Regions from separate parts of the Devosia sp. T2-14 genome, predicted to be linked through region 3. Evidence: predicted binding sites of a transcription regulator. Region 3 holds the regulator's gene; each other region holds the start of a gene.
What was found. The regulator LexA, encoded in region 3, represses DNA repair genes until DNA is damaged. The targets are predictions, from matches to a motif close to TGTTCNNNNTGTGTTCNG.
Positions count from the first base shown of each region.

Region 1: ACZ5WT_RS06045 (YifB family Mg chelatase-like AAA ATPase) is a predicted target of LexA. The motif match lies at 2,651-2,668, and genes of this name have one in related genera.
Region 2: ruvC (crossover junction endodeoxyribonuclease RuvC) is a predicted target of LexA. The motif match lies at 3,566-3,583, and genes of this name have one in related genera.

Region 1 is NZ_AP027921.1:1,209,558-1,214,568, forward strand. It holds gene ACZ5WT_RS06020 (MarC family protein) at 1-218, shown strand, start outside; gene ACZ5WT_RS06025 (hypothetical protein) at 511-795, opposite strand; gene ACZ5WT_RS06030 (hypothetical protein) at 985-1,191, shown strand; gene ACZ5WT_RS06035 (hypothetical protein) at 1,263-1,694, shown strand; gene ACZ5WT_RS06040 (glycoside hydrolase family 25 protein) at 1,701-2,480, opposite strand; gene ACZ5WT_RS06045 (YifB family Mg chelatase-like AAA ATPase) at 2,720-4,243, shown strand; gene ACZ5WT_RS06050 (2-thiouracil desulfurase family protein) at 4,240-4,740, opposite strand; gene cfa (cyclopropane fatty acyl phospholipid synthase) at 4,811-5,011, opposite strand, start outside.
Region 2 is NZ_AP027921.1:638,801-643,811, reverse strand. It holds gene ACZ5WT_RS03130 (5-formyltetrahydrofolate cyclo-ligase) at 1-39, shown strand, start outside; gene ACZ5WT_RS03125 (TIGR00282 family metallophosphoesterase) at 36-854, shown strand; gene ACZ5WT_RS03120 (YebC/PmpR family DNA-binding transcriptional regulator) at 1,027-1,773, shown strand; gene ACZ5WT_RS03115 (GGDEF domain-containing protein) at 1,829-2,611, opposite strand; gene ACZ5WT_RS03110 (GGDEF domain-containing protein) at 2,709-3,461, opposite strand; gene ruvC (crossover junction endodeoxyribonuclease RuvC) at 3,627-4,133, shown strand; gene ruvA (Holliday junction branch migration protein RuvA) at 4,130-4,747, shown strand; gene ACZ5WT_RS03095 (hypothetical protein) at 4,782-5,011, shown strand, end outside.
Region 3 is NZ_AP027921.1:3,349,776-3,354,786, forward strand. It holds gene moaC (cyclic pyranopterin monophosphate synthase MoaC) at 1-33, shown strand, start outside; gene ACZ5WT_RS16455 (molybdopterin molybdotransferase MoeA) at 30-1,232, shown strand; gene lexA (transcriptional repressor LexA) at 1,346-2,059, shown strand; gene ACZ5WT_RS16465 (cold-shock protein) at 2,672-2,884, shown strand; gene ACZ5WT_RS16470 (IlvD/Edd family dehydratase) at 3,074-4,879, opposite strand.

The sequences.
Region 1 (5,011 bases), 1.7 Mb from region 3:
ATAACGACCTCGAATTCTGGACCGTGCTGTTCGCCATCGTGGTGATCCTGTTCCTGGCCTGGCTGACGCTTCTGGTCGCCATTCCGGTGCAGCGCCTGCTCGGGGTCACCGGCCTTGCGGTGGTGTCGCGCGTGGTCGGTATCCTCTTGGCGGCGCTGGCGGTGCAGTTCGTCTTCGATGGCGTCAAGGCATCGGGTCTGCTGAGCGGCGGCCTCTGACGGTCTGCCGCATTTGCGCTGAATTTTATCGTTAATCAAAGCTTAACGCAGGCATTGACCCAGAGGGCCAGTCGGCGCATTCAGAGGCCATTCCCTCTGTCGAGGACCGATTCTGATGCGCGTTGCGACCCTAATTTCCCTGATGATCCTGGCCATGCTGGCGGCCAGCTCCACCAATACCACGGCCGCGCGCTCGGAAATCCTGCTGCCCATGCAGAGCGGCCACTAGCCGCTGCGCCATGCAAAAGGCGGCCAGCCTGCGCCAGCCGCCCCAAACCAATCGAAGCGAAGCCTATTTCTTGGCGGTATTGCCCGCGCTTCCCGCGCCCAGGCCGGTGACCGGCTTGGCGGCCGCCAGCTTGTCTTTCTTTGGCTTCTTGGGCTCTTTGTTGCTGCGCATCTGACCTTTGGCCATCTCAACCTCCACGACGCGGGCACGGCGCCCGCTGTGATCGAAGGCTAAACCTGCCCCGAATCGCTGACAAGCGGGCGCGAGGGGTTCCCGCTGATTTGACTTTCCGGCGGGTTCTGCTTTGATGGTGCCATGCGCGCACATGATTTCCAGTATCGCCTGCATCACCGGGTTCGCCTCCTCCGAGGCGTTTGACCTGGTTCGGCCACCTGCGTGTCGCAAGGGCCGGGCCAGGATAAGCACTTCATTCCCTATTGATCCCTGACCCCGCGAGAGCGGGGCGTTTGTCATCGTCCGTATCCTGCCGTCCGTCCGGGCGTCAGCTGCGGCGATGCACTTGCCTGGATAAGTTCTATGACCTTCAAGTATGCCCTCACCATCCCGATCAGCGGCAGCCACAAGCTCAACCGTTTCACCGCCTGGGCCGATTCCGCCCTGCCCGGCCTGGAATACCGCCTGCCGCCGCAGACCCCGATCAAGACCGAGACCATGACGCTGCGCCTGCGCGCCCTCGAAGACCGGGCCCGCATTCTCGAAGCGCTCGCCGTCAGCAAGCCGTAACGCTGCCGGGCGTCGCGATCGCGCATGCGCGACGCCCACCCTGTTCACCCCCTGAATTCGAGGACGCATCCATGCCGACGCCTGCCCAGTTCATCACTACTGATCGCGACTATGCCATCCTGCGCGGACTGGCTTTGGCGCGACCGTCGGGTGAACGCGGCTATTTTGATCTGCTGCGGCACAAGCTGGTGCATTCCGACATCGTGGCGCCCGACGAGATCGAGCGGGGCTTGGTGACGATGAACAGCCAGGTGCGCTACCGGATCGGCGACGGCCCCTGGCTCGAGCACAAGCTGGTGCTGGGTGCGGCCCGCGAGGTGATCGGGCAGACCGTGTCGCTGCGCTCGCTGCCCGGGCTTGCCTTGCTCGGCATGCGCGAACGGCAGGATTACGACTATGACTCCGCCCAGGGGGCCATCACCGTCGATGCGGTGATGTTCCAGCCCGAGGCGGATGCCGAACCGGTGGACTACCCAGCCAACCGGATGTGGCGCAACCGCTAGCCCCGCCTATTTGGCAAACTGGCAGCGGCCGGTCGGCGCCAGCGAGGCAATAGCGCGCGGATCGCACCCGGTCGACAGGAAGGTCAGCCAGTCATTCTGGTTGCCGTAGAAGGCGTTGCGGTCGACTTCCCCGCGCACGCCCCGGACCACGCCGGTCTGCGTCCACTGCCAGAAGGTCCAGGTGCGGTTCTTGTAGCGCTGGTGCGGCTCGGCGGCGGTCGAGCGCAGCCAGAAGGCGTTGGGGAAGTACTCGCCTTCCAGAATGTCGCGGTGGAAGTTCATGTCGGTATAGATGATCGGCAGCTTGCCGGTATGGCGTTCCATCGCCTCGAGCATGACGCGGATCTTTTCCAGCGCATCGGCGCGGTTCGGCTTGGTCTTGCAGCTCGAATGGTTGTTCCACTCCAGATCGAGCACGGGCGGCAGCGCCGAGGGATCATTGGGCACGTTCTGCACGAACCAGGCCGCCTGTTCGGAAGCCAGCGAGCACCAGGTCATGAAGTGATAGGCGCCGCGCGGCATGCCGGCATCGCGCGCCCGCTCCCAGTTCACCCGGAAATTGGGGTCGATATAGTCCTTGCCCTCGGTCGCCTTCATGAAGACGAAATGCGTGCCGGCGGCGCGGGCGGTGTTGAAGTCGACATTTTCCTGGTAACGCGCCACGTCGATCCCCTGGATCGGCATGCCACGGGCGCGGTCAACGCCCGAATGGGGGCGATTGTCGCCCTGAATGGGGCCATACAGCCCTCCCCCCGACGAGCAGGCGACCAGAAGGGCCGCGAGCATGGCCGTAGCGGTGCCCTTTGCGATCGCAGAAAACGAGGGAAAAGGCCGGCTGAGACGCATCGGGCAAGACTCTACGCAAGACGAAATTGAGCCTTTGATTCAACATGAGCGGGTTAACGCCAGATTAGGTTTACCTTTGTGGCAATCAGCGTGGTTAACGCGCCGTATTGCGTTCGCTTTACGTTCTTGTTCGTCGCGGATCTATTTGTTAGTCTCGGTGCGGGCTTGGGGTTGGGGCAATGGTCACGCGCGTTGCGACGGTGGCGTTTCAGGGCATTGATGCGGTGCCTGTCGATGTGCAGGTACAGATCGCGCCGGGCATGCCGCAGTTCATTCTGGTCGGCCTGCCCGACAAGGCGGTCAAGGAATCCGGCGAGCGGGTCCGCGCTGCCCTCGTTGCTTCGGGGCTCGGCCTGCCGCCCAAGCGCATCACCGTCAATCTGGCGCCGGCCGACCTGCCCAAGGAGGGTAGCCATTACGATCTGCCCATCGCGCTGGGCATCATGGCGGCTATCGGCGCCATTCCGCAGGACGCGCTCGATGGCTATCTGGCGCTGGGCGAGCTGGGGCTGGATGGGCGGCTGGCCCATGTCGGCGGCATCCTGCTGGCCGCCATCGCCGCGCAGGGGCGCGACCTCGGCCTGATCTGCGCCGAGCGCTCGGGATCCGAGGCCGCCTGGGCCGGAGAAGGGCTCAATATCGTCGCCGCCGAAAGCCTGCTGGCTCTGGTCAATCACCTGACGGGCCATCAACTGGCCGCCCGCCCGGTGGCGCGCCGCCATGAAACGCAGGCCCGCCTGCCCGATCTCAGCGAGGTACGCGGGCAATTAGTCGCCCGGCGCGCGCTCGAAGTGGCGGCGGCCGGTGGCCACAATATGCTGATGGTGGGGCCACCCGGCGCCGGAAAATCCATGCTGGCGGCCCGCCTGCCCTCGATCCTGCCGCCGCTCAATCCGCGCGAACTGCTTGATATCTCGATGATTCAGTCGATCGCGGGGGAGCTGGTGGGTGGCGCCCTGTCCGACCGGCGGCCGTTCCGCGCGCCGCATCACTCCGCCTCGATGGCCGCGCTGGTGGGTGGTGGCCTGCGGGTGCGCCCCGGCGAGGTGAGCCTGGCGCATAATGGCGTGCTGTTCCTGGACGAGTTGCCCGAATTCGCGCCCAGCGTGCTCGATAGCTTGCGCCAGCCGCTGGAATCGGGCGAAACCGTCATCGCCCGGGCCAATGCCCGGGTCAGCTATCCCAGCCGCGTGCAGCTGATCGCGGCGATGAATCCGTGCAAATGCGGCCTTGCTGGCACGCCCGGCCATACCTGCCGTCGCGGCCGGGCCTGCGCAGATGACTATCAGGGGCGCGTCTCGGGTCCCTTCCTCGATCGCATCGATATCCGCATCGACGTGCCGGCGGTCACCGCCGCCGACATGATCGCCCCTGCCGCCCCCGCGGAAAGTTCGGCCGATGTCGCCGCCCGCGTTGCCGAGGCGCGGCTGCGCCAGCAGCGACGCTTTGCCCAGCACGGCGCGCCTGAGGTTTTCACCAATGCGGCGGCCGGGCCGACGCTGATCGAGCAGCTGGTCAATCCCGACCGGGAAAGCCAGGCCCTGCTGTTGCAGGCGGCCGAACGCTTCAACCTCTCGGCGCGCGCCTATCACCGGGTGCTCAAGGTGGCGCGGACGCTGGCCGATCTGGCCGGTGTGGAACGGGTCAGCCGTCCCCACATCGCCGAAGCGCTGAGCTATCGCCTCAATTTCGGGGCGGCCTAGCCCGCTTCGTCCACAGCCGCCGCCAGCGCCTCGACCTCGCGCTCGGTGAATACCGCAATCCCGTTCTGCCGCAACAATGCGGCGGTTACCCCGGCCGCTTCGTGGCGTCCGCCATCGAACTTGCCATCATAAATGCTCGCACTGCCGCAAGATGGGCTGCCATCGATCAACAGCGCAAAGCGGCAGTCATGCTGGCGCGCCAAGGCAAGGGCCGCCTCGGCGCCGGCGATGAACTGGCCGGTCACATCAGCGCCGGTATTGTCCACCACGCGGCCCGCGCCCGCCAGCACCGCTTCGCCCGAACCGCCATTGGCGATTTCGGCCGGCGGCCGCGGCACAGCAAAGCCGCCGCTGAGCTCGGGACAGATGGCCACCAGCCGGCCGGCTTCGCGCCATAGCGCCACCTGCACGTGGTCCAGCCGCTTGCCCTTGCCATTATAGCGAACCGGCCGCCCCAGCAGGCAGGCGCTGATCAGGATCTTGTCAGTGCTACTCATCGGCGGTCTTCATAGGCCGCTTTGGGCCTGTGCATAAGCCTGTGCAAAAGTGTTTCACGTGAATCCGTCCCTAGCGGATGCTGTCATAGCCCCCGGCCACGCCGCGCGGCGACAGCACGACCTGCCACAGATTGAGGTGCCGCGCCCGGAACAGCGCGGCGAAAATGCTGAGATAATAGCGCCACATGCGGTGGAAGCGTTCGTCATAGCGGCTGGAGAGCTCTGGCCAGGCGGCATCGAAATTGTCGCGCCAGGCCATCAGGGTGCGGTC
Region 2 (5,011 bases), 1.2 Mb from region 3:
ACCGAGAACGGTGTGCGGCACTTCGGCGCCAGCGCATGAAACTGCTGTTCCTGGGCGATGTGATGGGCCGTGCCGGCCGCGATGCCGTGAGTGAGCGCCTGCCGGGCATCATCGAGCGCTACAAATTCGATTTCGTCGTGGTCAATGGCGAGAATGCCAGCCATGGCAAGGGGCTGACCGAGCCGCATTTCAATGCCATCCGCAATGCGGGGGCCGATATCGTCACGTTGGGCGACCATGCCTTCGATCAGCGCGAGACGATTTCCTATATCGAACGCGAAAATACGCTGCTGCGTCCCATCAACATGCCGCCCGGCACGCCGGGGCGCGGTGCCATGTTCATCGAGGGCCGCAATGGCCATCGTGTGTTGGTGATCAATGCGCAGGGACGCGTGTTCATGCCGCCCATCGATGACCCGTTCCGCGCCGTCGAGGCGGCGGTGGCGGCGTGCCCGCTTGGCGAACAGGCCGATGCGATCGTCGTCGATTTCCACACCGAGGCGACCTCGGAAATCCAGGCCATGGGGCATTTCCTCGATGGCAAGGTGAGCCTGGTCGTCGGCACCCACACCCATATCCCCACCGCTGATCATCGCGTGCTGCGCGGTGGCACGGCGCTGATGGCCGATGCTGGCATGTGCGGGGATTTCGATTCCATCATCGGCACCGATATGGATGAGCCGCTCAACCGGTTCCTCACCGGCATTCCGAACGGGCGTTTCTCGCCGGCGGAAGGCGAGGCCACCCTGTGCGGCGTCGCCATCCACACCGATCCGCGCACCGGCCTTGCGACCAAGGTCCTGCCGCTGCGTCTGGGCGGCACGCTGGCCCAGGCCGAGCCGATTTTCGATTGATGCTCAGCCAGGACAGTTTTGGCCCCGGCGGCTGCCGCTCCGGACGTCCTCCCCCGAGGCGCTAGCGCTGTGTCTTCACGCGCGGAAAAGCGGGTCAGCTTCACAAACGAACTGCACTTGCCTATAACCCGCGACCATAATCCAGCAGCTACTTTTTCGAGGGGAGTGACCGATGGCCGGCCATTCACACGCCAAAAACATCATGCACCGCAAAGGCAAGTCCGATGCGGCCCGTTCCAAGGTCTTCTCCAAGCTGGCACGCGAAATCACCGTCGCGGCCAAGCTTGGCATGCCAGACCCGGCATTCAATGCGCGCCTTCGCCTGGCCGTGACCAATGCCCGTGCGCAGTCCATGCCCAAGGACAATATCGACCGCGCCATCAAGAAGGCGATCGGTTCGGATGGCGAGAACTATGACGAAATCCGCTACGAGGGCTACGGCCCCGGTGGCGTTGCGATCATCGTCGAGACGCTGACCGACAACCGCAACCGCACTGCCTCCAACGTCCGCTCCTACTTCTCCAAGAATGGCGGCGCGATGGGCGAAACCAACTCGGTCGGGTTCATGTTCGACAAGGTTGGCGAGATCACCTATCCGGCCAAGGCCGGTTCGGACGATGCCGTGATGGAAGCGGCGATCGAAGCCGGCGCCGATGACGTCGAAAGCGACGAAGAAGGCCACTACATCACCACCTCGTTCGAGGCCATGATCGAAGTCGCCGCTGCGCTCGAAAAGGTTCTCGGGGAAGCGGAATCGGTCAAGGCCGTGTGGAAGCCGCAGACCAATACGCCGATCGATGCCGAAAAGGGTGCGACCCTGATGAAGCTGATCGCCACGCTCGAGGAAGACGATGACGTGCAGAACGTCTATTCGAACTTCGAAATGAGCGACGAAGACGCTGCCAAGCTGGAAGGCTAAGCCCTTCGGTCAGGGGATTGAAACAAGGGCGGTGCCAGTGGCGCCGCCCTTTTTGCTATGCCGTGCGCTGCAGCTCGATCGCTGGATGGTCGGTGGCATGCACCACCACGGCGCGATTGCGACCGGCCTGCTTGGCGCCGTAAAGGCGCTGGTCGGCGACGCAGAACAGATCCGCAAAAGCGCATGCGCCTTCAAAGGCGACCCCGCCAATGCTCACGGAAAGCGCATGCTGCTGTCCGCCCGGCGCGAAGCTGGCGGTATTGACCGAACGGCGGATGCGCTCGGCGACGGTTTCGGCGGCAAGTTGATCGACACCGGGCAGGTAGACCCCGAATTCCTCGCCGCCGATGCGCCCGACCAGGTCGCCCGGGCGTAGCACCCGACGGATCGAGCGGGCGATCAGCGTCAGCGCCTCGTCGCCGCAGGTGTGGCCATAGAGATCGTTGATCGCTTTGAACTTGTCGGCGTCGATGATCAGCAGCGCGCCCCGGCGGGCGCTCTCCTGCTGGCCCAGCGCGGCGCTGACCGTCTTGGTGAAGGCGCCGCGATTGAGGCAGGCGGTGAGGCTATCGGTGCGCGCCACCAGCCCCAGCCGCTGGTTTGAAATCGCCAGTCCCCGTACCCGCAGGCTCATATAGAGAAACAGCGGCAGTCCCAGCAGCACTGGAAGGGCGGTGCCGGTGATGATGGCGCGGTTCACCGCCTCCTGTCCGAGATCACCGAATGCCACGACGTTGAACGCCACCGAGACCAGCACACAGCCCAGGGTGCCCCAGATGGTCCAGTGGCCGACGCTGGACCAGCGCTGCAACGTGTTCAGGGTCTTGGTAGAGATCATCGTTTGTCTCGTTGCTGGAAATGGCTGTCGCGTTTCCTTGGAGGGAAACGAAGGCGCAGTTCGTCATAGTCGGGACGTCAGATGACCGGGTTTCCGGTCAGGCCGCTTGCTTCATTGCGACGCAGTCGCGGCCGGCATTCTTGGCTTCGTAGAGATGTTCGTCGGCGAGGCGATAGAGCTCGCTGAACTGGGCAGGGGTCGTATAGGTGGCCCCGCCAATACTGACGGACAGCGGGCAGGGCTTGCCCTCCGGTGCAAACTTGATCGCGCTGACCGTGCTGCGGATGCGCTCGGCCAGATGGTCGGCCGTGGCTGCGTCGGTCTCTGCCAGAAAGACACCAAACTCTTCGCCGCCCAGCCGTCCCACCAGGTCCTGGCCGCGGACGGCCTTGAGCACGGCACGCGCGATCAGGCGCAGCGCCTGGTCGCCCACGTCATGTCCGAAGCGATCGTTGACGCTCTTGAACTCGTCGGCATCCACTACCAGCAACGCGCCCGAAGAACCGATCGAACGGCGGCTTTCCAGATGCGCGGTGACCGCGCGGGTAAAGGCGCCGCGGTTGAGGCAGGACGTTAGCCAATCGGTGGTCGCCATATATTCCAGCTGCTTGTTGGCGTGACGCAGCTTTTCGCGGCCGAGCGTGAGGAAGAAAATCATCGGGCCGCCAAGCAGCAGCGGGGTAACGATGGCCACCATCAGGCCCTGCACATTGATGCCGCCCGAGAAGGTGGCCATGATGGAATTGGTGATGATGATCGACAGAACCACCGAAATCGCCGTGCAACCGCCCGCGATGCGATAGATACGCAGCCACGTTCGCTTCGGCAGTGCCCGATGGAGTTCTGTCATAATGTCTTGCCCCGCATTCCCAGGCGGCACGCTAGGGGGAACGGGTTAAAGATAGTGTTGGCGGGATAGGTTAAATTTTACCGATCCGGGTTTTCCACTGGTCGTGTTGCCTATTTGTTCACATTAGACTTGGTAGGTTGGCGCACCATCACTAAGGATGAGCGCATGAACGCCGCTACACGAATCATCGGCATCGATCCGGGCCTGCGCCGCTGCGGCTGGGGTGTGATCGAGACGCTGGGCAACCGGCTGACCTTTGTCGCCTCTGGCACGGTGACGCCGCCCGTCGATGGTTCGCTGGCCGAACGGCTGGCCCTGCTGTTTGCCGGCCTGGGCGAAGTGCTCGACCGTTACGCGCCCGACGAGGCTGCGGTGGAAGAGACTTTCGTCAATGCCGGCGCGCGCTCCGCCCTCATTTTGGGGCAGGCGCGCGGCGTTGCGCTGTTGACGCCGGCTGCGCGCGGCCTGCCGGTCGCCGAATATGCCGCCAACCTGGTCAAGAAGTCGGTGGTCGGTGCCGGCCACGCGGAAAAGGGCCAGGTCCAGCTGATGGTCAAGACGCTGCTGCCCGCGGCCGACTTCAAGGGCGCCGACGCGGCGGATGCCTTGGCCATCGCCATTTGCCACGCCCACCATCGGGTGGCCAATCAACGTTTGAGGATGCTCGCATGATCGGCAAGCTCAAGGGGCTGGTCGACAGCTTCGGGGATGATTTCGTGCTGATCGATTGCGGGGGCGTCTGTTACGAGGCGTTCTGCTCCAGCCGCACGCTGCAGTCTCTGCCGCGCGTCGGGGAGGCCGCCGTGGTCTTCATCGAAACCATTGTGCGCGAAGACATGATCCGCCTCTATGGCTTCGCCAGCGAGAGCGAAAAGGGCTGGTTCAACCTCCTGATGACCGTGCAGGGCGTGGGGGCGCGCGTGGCGCTGTCCATCCTCTCGACGCTCACCCCCGCGGAAATCTCGAGCGCGGTGGCGCTGCAGGACAAGGCCATGATCGGCCGCGCCAATGGGGTCGGCCCCAAGCTGGCCGTGCGCCTCATCACCGAGCTCAAGGGCAAGGTGCCGACCGGTCCGGGGATCGACGCGGGAACCTTGGGCCTCCAGGCCGCCCTGGGCGAGGGCGTTGCGCCCTCGGCCATTTCCGACGCCGTGTCCGCGCTGACCAATCTGGGCTATTCCAGCGCCCAGGCCTCGGCTGCCCTGGCGCGCATCGTCGCCCGCGAAGGCGAGGGCGTCGCCACCGAGAAACTAATCCGGCTAGGCCTGCGGGAGCTAAGCAGCTAGCGTGCCCCTCAACAATAAACAGAGGGGGAATACTATGAGCGTGCAGAAATCGACGCGGACGGTCTTGCTGGCCGGCGTCGCTCTAGTAGCGATGCTGATGCCGGTAACGGTTTACGCCGACCAGAATGAGGTGGTCGGGGTGGCGATCTACTTCGACAACGGGGATGGCACGACCAAGCCCTTCCTGTTCCACGATCTCAACGCGCCGTTGCCGCGCTGGTCCTGCGAGGCCCGCCTCGATTATCTCACCAAGATGTATTACCG
Region 3 (5,011 bases):
GGCGGCAAATCAGGCGATTTCACCCGGACATGAGCCTGCTTCCTGTCGACGACGCCATTGCCGCCATCCTCAAACGCGTGCCCGCGCCGCAGGGCGAAACCGTGCCGCTGCAGGAGGCAGCCGGCCGGGTGCTGTTCGCCCCGATCATTGCCACGCACGACCAGCCCCCGTTCAACGCAAGCGCCATGGACGGCTACGCCCTCCGCGCCGCCGATATCGTGGACGGCCACAACCTGTCTGTTATCGGCACCTCGCAGGCCGGAGCGGGCTTTGCGGGGACTGTGGGCCCGGGCGAGGCCGTGCGTATCTTCACCGGCGCGCCGGTGCCCGAGGGCGCAGACACCGTCATCATGCAGGAAGAGGCCGTCGTGAACGGCTCCATGGTCCGCTTCACCGTCCCTGCCCGCCGCGGCCACAGTGTGCGTCCGCGCGGCAACGACTTTGCCACCGGTCAGCCTCTGGTGGCACCCGGCGCACGCCTCGGCCCCATGCACCTCGCCGTCGCCGCAGCGGCCAATATGGGTGAACTGAGCGTCGCGAAACGTCCACGCATCGCCCTGCTGGCGACTGGCGATGAGCTAGTTCTGCCCGGCGCCGAGCTTGGTCCCGACCAGATCGTGGCCTCCAACAGCTTTGGGCTGGCGCCCCTGCTGGCGCCCTACGCCGAAACGGTTTCTGACCATGGCATCGCCCGCGACGACCGCTCGGCGCTACGAAGCAAGCTCGTCGAGATCTTCGCCGGCGAACCCGACATTCTGGTCACCACAGGCGGCGCCAGCGTCGGGGACCACGATATCGTGCAGGAAATCCTGCTCGAACTGGGCGTTACCCTCGACTTCTGGCGCATCAACATGCGCCCCGGAAAACCGCTGATGTTCGGCATGCGCGGCAAGACGCTGATCTTCGGACTGCCCGGCAACCCGGTCTCGGCTATGGTGACGGCGCTGGTGTTCATCCGCCCGGCCCTGCGAAAGTGGCTCGGTTATGCCGAACCGACGCGCTGGCACCTGCCCCTGGCGTCTGCCACGCCACCGAATACTGCGCGGCGCCACTTCATGCGCGCCCGCCTCGTTCACACGACGACGGGCCCGGTGCTGGAGCCCATCAGCCAGACCGACAGCGGCCACACGTCCTCGCTCGCCGCGGCCGACATGCTAATCATCCAGCCTGAGAACGATCCCGGCCAGCCCGCCGGCACCATCGTTGAGGCCATGCCGATCGACGACTTCTGACGCCCAGCTCGAAGTCGCAGCGCGAATACTTCATTTTCGTGGGATATTGCGGAACATAACTGGAACACGTATAGTCGTTCTGTCTATGTTCCGATTCTCTCATCGAGGGGCCCATGCTCACGCGCAAACAACACGAGCTGCTGATGTTCATCCATGAAAGGATGAAAGAAAGCGGGATTCCGCCGTCCTTCGATGAAATGAAAGACGCGCTCGATCTTGCGTCGAAATCGGGCATCCACCGGTTGATCACAGCGCTGGAAGAGCGCGGCTTCATCCGCCGCCTGCCCAACAGGGCGCGCGCGCTTGAAGTGGTCAAGCTGCCCGACTCCATGAACCCCTCGCTCGGAGGCCGCCGCGCCCGGTTCGAGCCATCGGTCATCGAAGGGAACCTGGGCAAGGTCGCGACGCCCCCCTCGCGCGTCACCGCCGCCGAAGATTATGCCCGGCCGGTGTCGATCCCGGTCATGGGCCGCATCGCTGCCGGTACGCCCATTGAAGCCATTCAGAACCACTCCCACACCATCATGGTTCCACCCGAAATGCTGGGTGCAGGCGAGCACTATGCACTCGAAGTGCGTGGCGACTCGATGATCGAGGCCGGGATCTTTGACGGTGACACCGTGCTCATCAAGAAGCAGGACGCAGCCAGCACCGGCGAGATTATCGTTGCTCTTGTAGACGATGAAGAAGCCACCCTTAAGCGCCTGCGCCGCAAGGGTAATACTGTGGCACTTGAAGCCGCAAACCCGGCCTACGAAACCCGGATCTTCCCGCCCGACCGCGTCAAGGTGCAGGGCCGTCTCGTCGGCCTGCTGCGCAAATACTGAGCCGCTTTTGATCTCGCGGTTGAGCTGCTGCTCGTCCGCCACCTCTTTCAGCTGGTAATGCCGTGAAGCCTCGACCGTTTTAGGACGGAACGAGGCTTTGGCGTTTCCTCCGCATGGCTGATCAGTTACCCGGGCCGTCGAGTGGCTCTGGCTGGGCAAGAGGCCATGCTCGGTCACTGAAATGACACCACCGCGAAACTGCGATCGCCAATCCAGCCAGAATTAGGCGTTCGCTTGAAGCACTCGCGGCCGTCCACCGGCGGTGGTCTACGGCGCTCAACCTTCAGGCAGCGTTGTTTGGGGTCGCTTCGGCGATTTCAACTGTGTCCACTACCGTTTCGTGGGTTCTCGCCGCAGACCAGCGCGAAACAATCACATCGCCGAATTTACTTGCGCCAGCAATTTGTTCTCCTGCCCAGGTCTGCGCGAGACCTTGCGGTCGACGGCGTTCCGTGCAATAAAGCGGCATACGTTTTCAGCCTAAGTCGGCTGCTGATGCCGGTACGCCGGACCTTGGCTTCCTTCTCTATCATGCGAACGTTACCTCTCATTGGCATGTTGCCACCGAGAAACTGGCTCGTTCGCTGATGCTACGAGCAAAAGGAAACTACTATGGCCCTGATCACCGGCACCGTTAAGTTCTTCAACACCACCAAGGGCTTCGGCTTCATCTCGCCCGAAAACGGCGGCAAGGATGCCTTCGTCCACATCTCCGCCGTTCAGCGTTCGGGCCTCCAGGGCCTCTACGAGAACGACAAGGTGACCTACGAGCTCGAGACCGGCCGTGACGGCAAGGAATCGGCAACCAACCTGACCCTGCTCTAGTAGCATCAGGCTGTATGCAGCGAGCGCGCTTCGGTGCTGCTCGCGAGAGACCACCGTGCTTCTGGCGCGGTGGTTTTTTTTGTTTTGGCGTGTCGCTCGCGTTGTTCCCGCGAAGCGGCGACGCCGCACAAACAAAAAGGCCCGCACGTAAGCGGGCCTCTGTTATGCGGGAACTAAGCTGCCAGGCGACTAGTGGTTGTCGCGCGGAAGACCTTCTGTCTGGGCGATGCGCTGGTACTTCTCGGCGGGCCGCAGGATCGCGCCCTCGCCGAGCTGGGTGACGAGCCCGCGCTGGATTTCCTGCCATGGCGTCTGGTGCTTGGGGTATTTGTACCCGCCAGCAGCCTCAAGCGCGACACGGCGCTGCGCGATCTCTTCATCGCTGATCAGGATATTTGCCTGGCCCTTGTTGAGGTCGATGCGCACCCGGTCCCCGGTCTTGAGGATGGCGAGATTGCCGCCCGCCGCCGCCTCGGGCGAGGCGTTGAGAATGGACGGTGAACCCGAGGTGCCCGACTGCCGGCCATCGCCGATGCAAGCCAGCGAGCTGATGCCCTTCTTGATGAGATAGGCAGGCGGCCGCATGTTCACCACTTCCGCGGCCCCCGGATAACCAATTGGCCCGGCGCCGCGCATGAACAGCAGTGTGTGCTCATCGATCTCCAGCGAAGGGTCGTCGATCCGGTGGTGATAGTCCTCAGGACCATCGAACACCACCGCCTTGCCTTCGAACATGCCCGGATGTACCGGGTCCTTGAGGTAGCGGTCGCGGAACTCGCTGGAAATCACCGATGTCTTCATGATGGCGTTGTCGAACAGATTGCCACGCAGCACGAGGAACCCTGCCTCGGCCTTGAGCGGATTGTCGAAGTGCCGGATCACCCGGTCATCCTGGATGACAGTGTTGCGGCAGTTTTCACCCATCGACTTGCCGTTGACGGTGGGCGCATTCTCGCGGATCAGGCCCTGCCCCATCAGCTCGTTGACCACCGCGGGCACGCCGCCGGCATGATAGTAGTCTTCGCCGAGATACTCACCGGCCGGCTGCAGGTTGACCAGCAGCGGCACCTTGTGGCCGTGCTCCTGCCATTCATCGATATCGAGGTCGACACCGATGTGACGCGCGATGGCGTTGATATGGATCGGCGCATTGGTCGAGCCGCCAATGGCGGAATTGACCGTGATCGCGTTGATGAAGTTGTCCTTGGTCAGGATGTCGGACGGCTTGAGGTCCTCATGCACCATGTCGACAATCCGCTTGCCGGTGCGATAGGCCATTTCCTGGCGATCGCGGTAAGGCGCAGGGATGGCCGCCGAACCCGGCAGCTGCATGCCCAGCGCTTCGGCCAGCGAGTTCATGGTCGTTGCCGTACCCATGGTATTGCAAAACCCGGTCGAGGGCGCAGACGACGCCACCAGCTCGATGAACTGGGCATAGTCGATCTCGCCGGCGGCCATCATCTGACGGGCCTTCCAGATAATCGTGCCGGACCCGGTGCGCTCGCCCTTGTGCCAGCCATTGAGCATCGGCCCGACCGACAGCGCGATGGCGGGGATATTGACCGTTGCCGCGCCCATCAGCATGGCAGGCGTGGTCTTGTCGCAACCGATCGTCAGCACCACGCCATCCAGCGGATAGCCATAAAGCACTTCCACCAGGCCGAGATAGGCCAGGTTCCGGTCGAGCCCCGCAGTCGGGCGCTTGCCGGTTTCCTGGATCGGGTGAACGGGAAACTCGATGGCAATGCCACCCGCCTCGCGAATGCCCTCGCGCACGCGCTCGGCCAGCACGATGTGGTGGCGGTTGCACGGGCTGAGATCGGAGCCCGTCTGCGCGATGCCGATGATCGGCTTGTTGGACTGCAGCTCTTCGCGCGACACGCCAAAGTTCATGTAACGCTCGAGATAGAGCGCCGTCATGTCTGGATTGTCGGGATTATCGAACCAGGCGCGGGAACGCAGTTTCTTGGGCGCCTCGCCGTTTCCTGCAGTCATTTCGTTTGTCCTCATTGGTCGCAGCCGCGTTACGCGTCCGCATTGCATTTGGATGCCGTTCTACCATGGCTTAGGCCGGAGAGAACACGATTCCAGTAAAAAATCATACAATTGAGATATGGCGAAAATTAA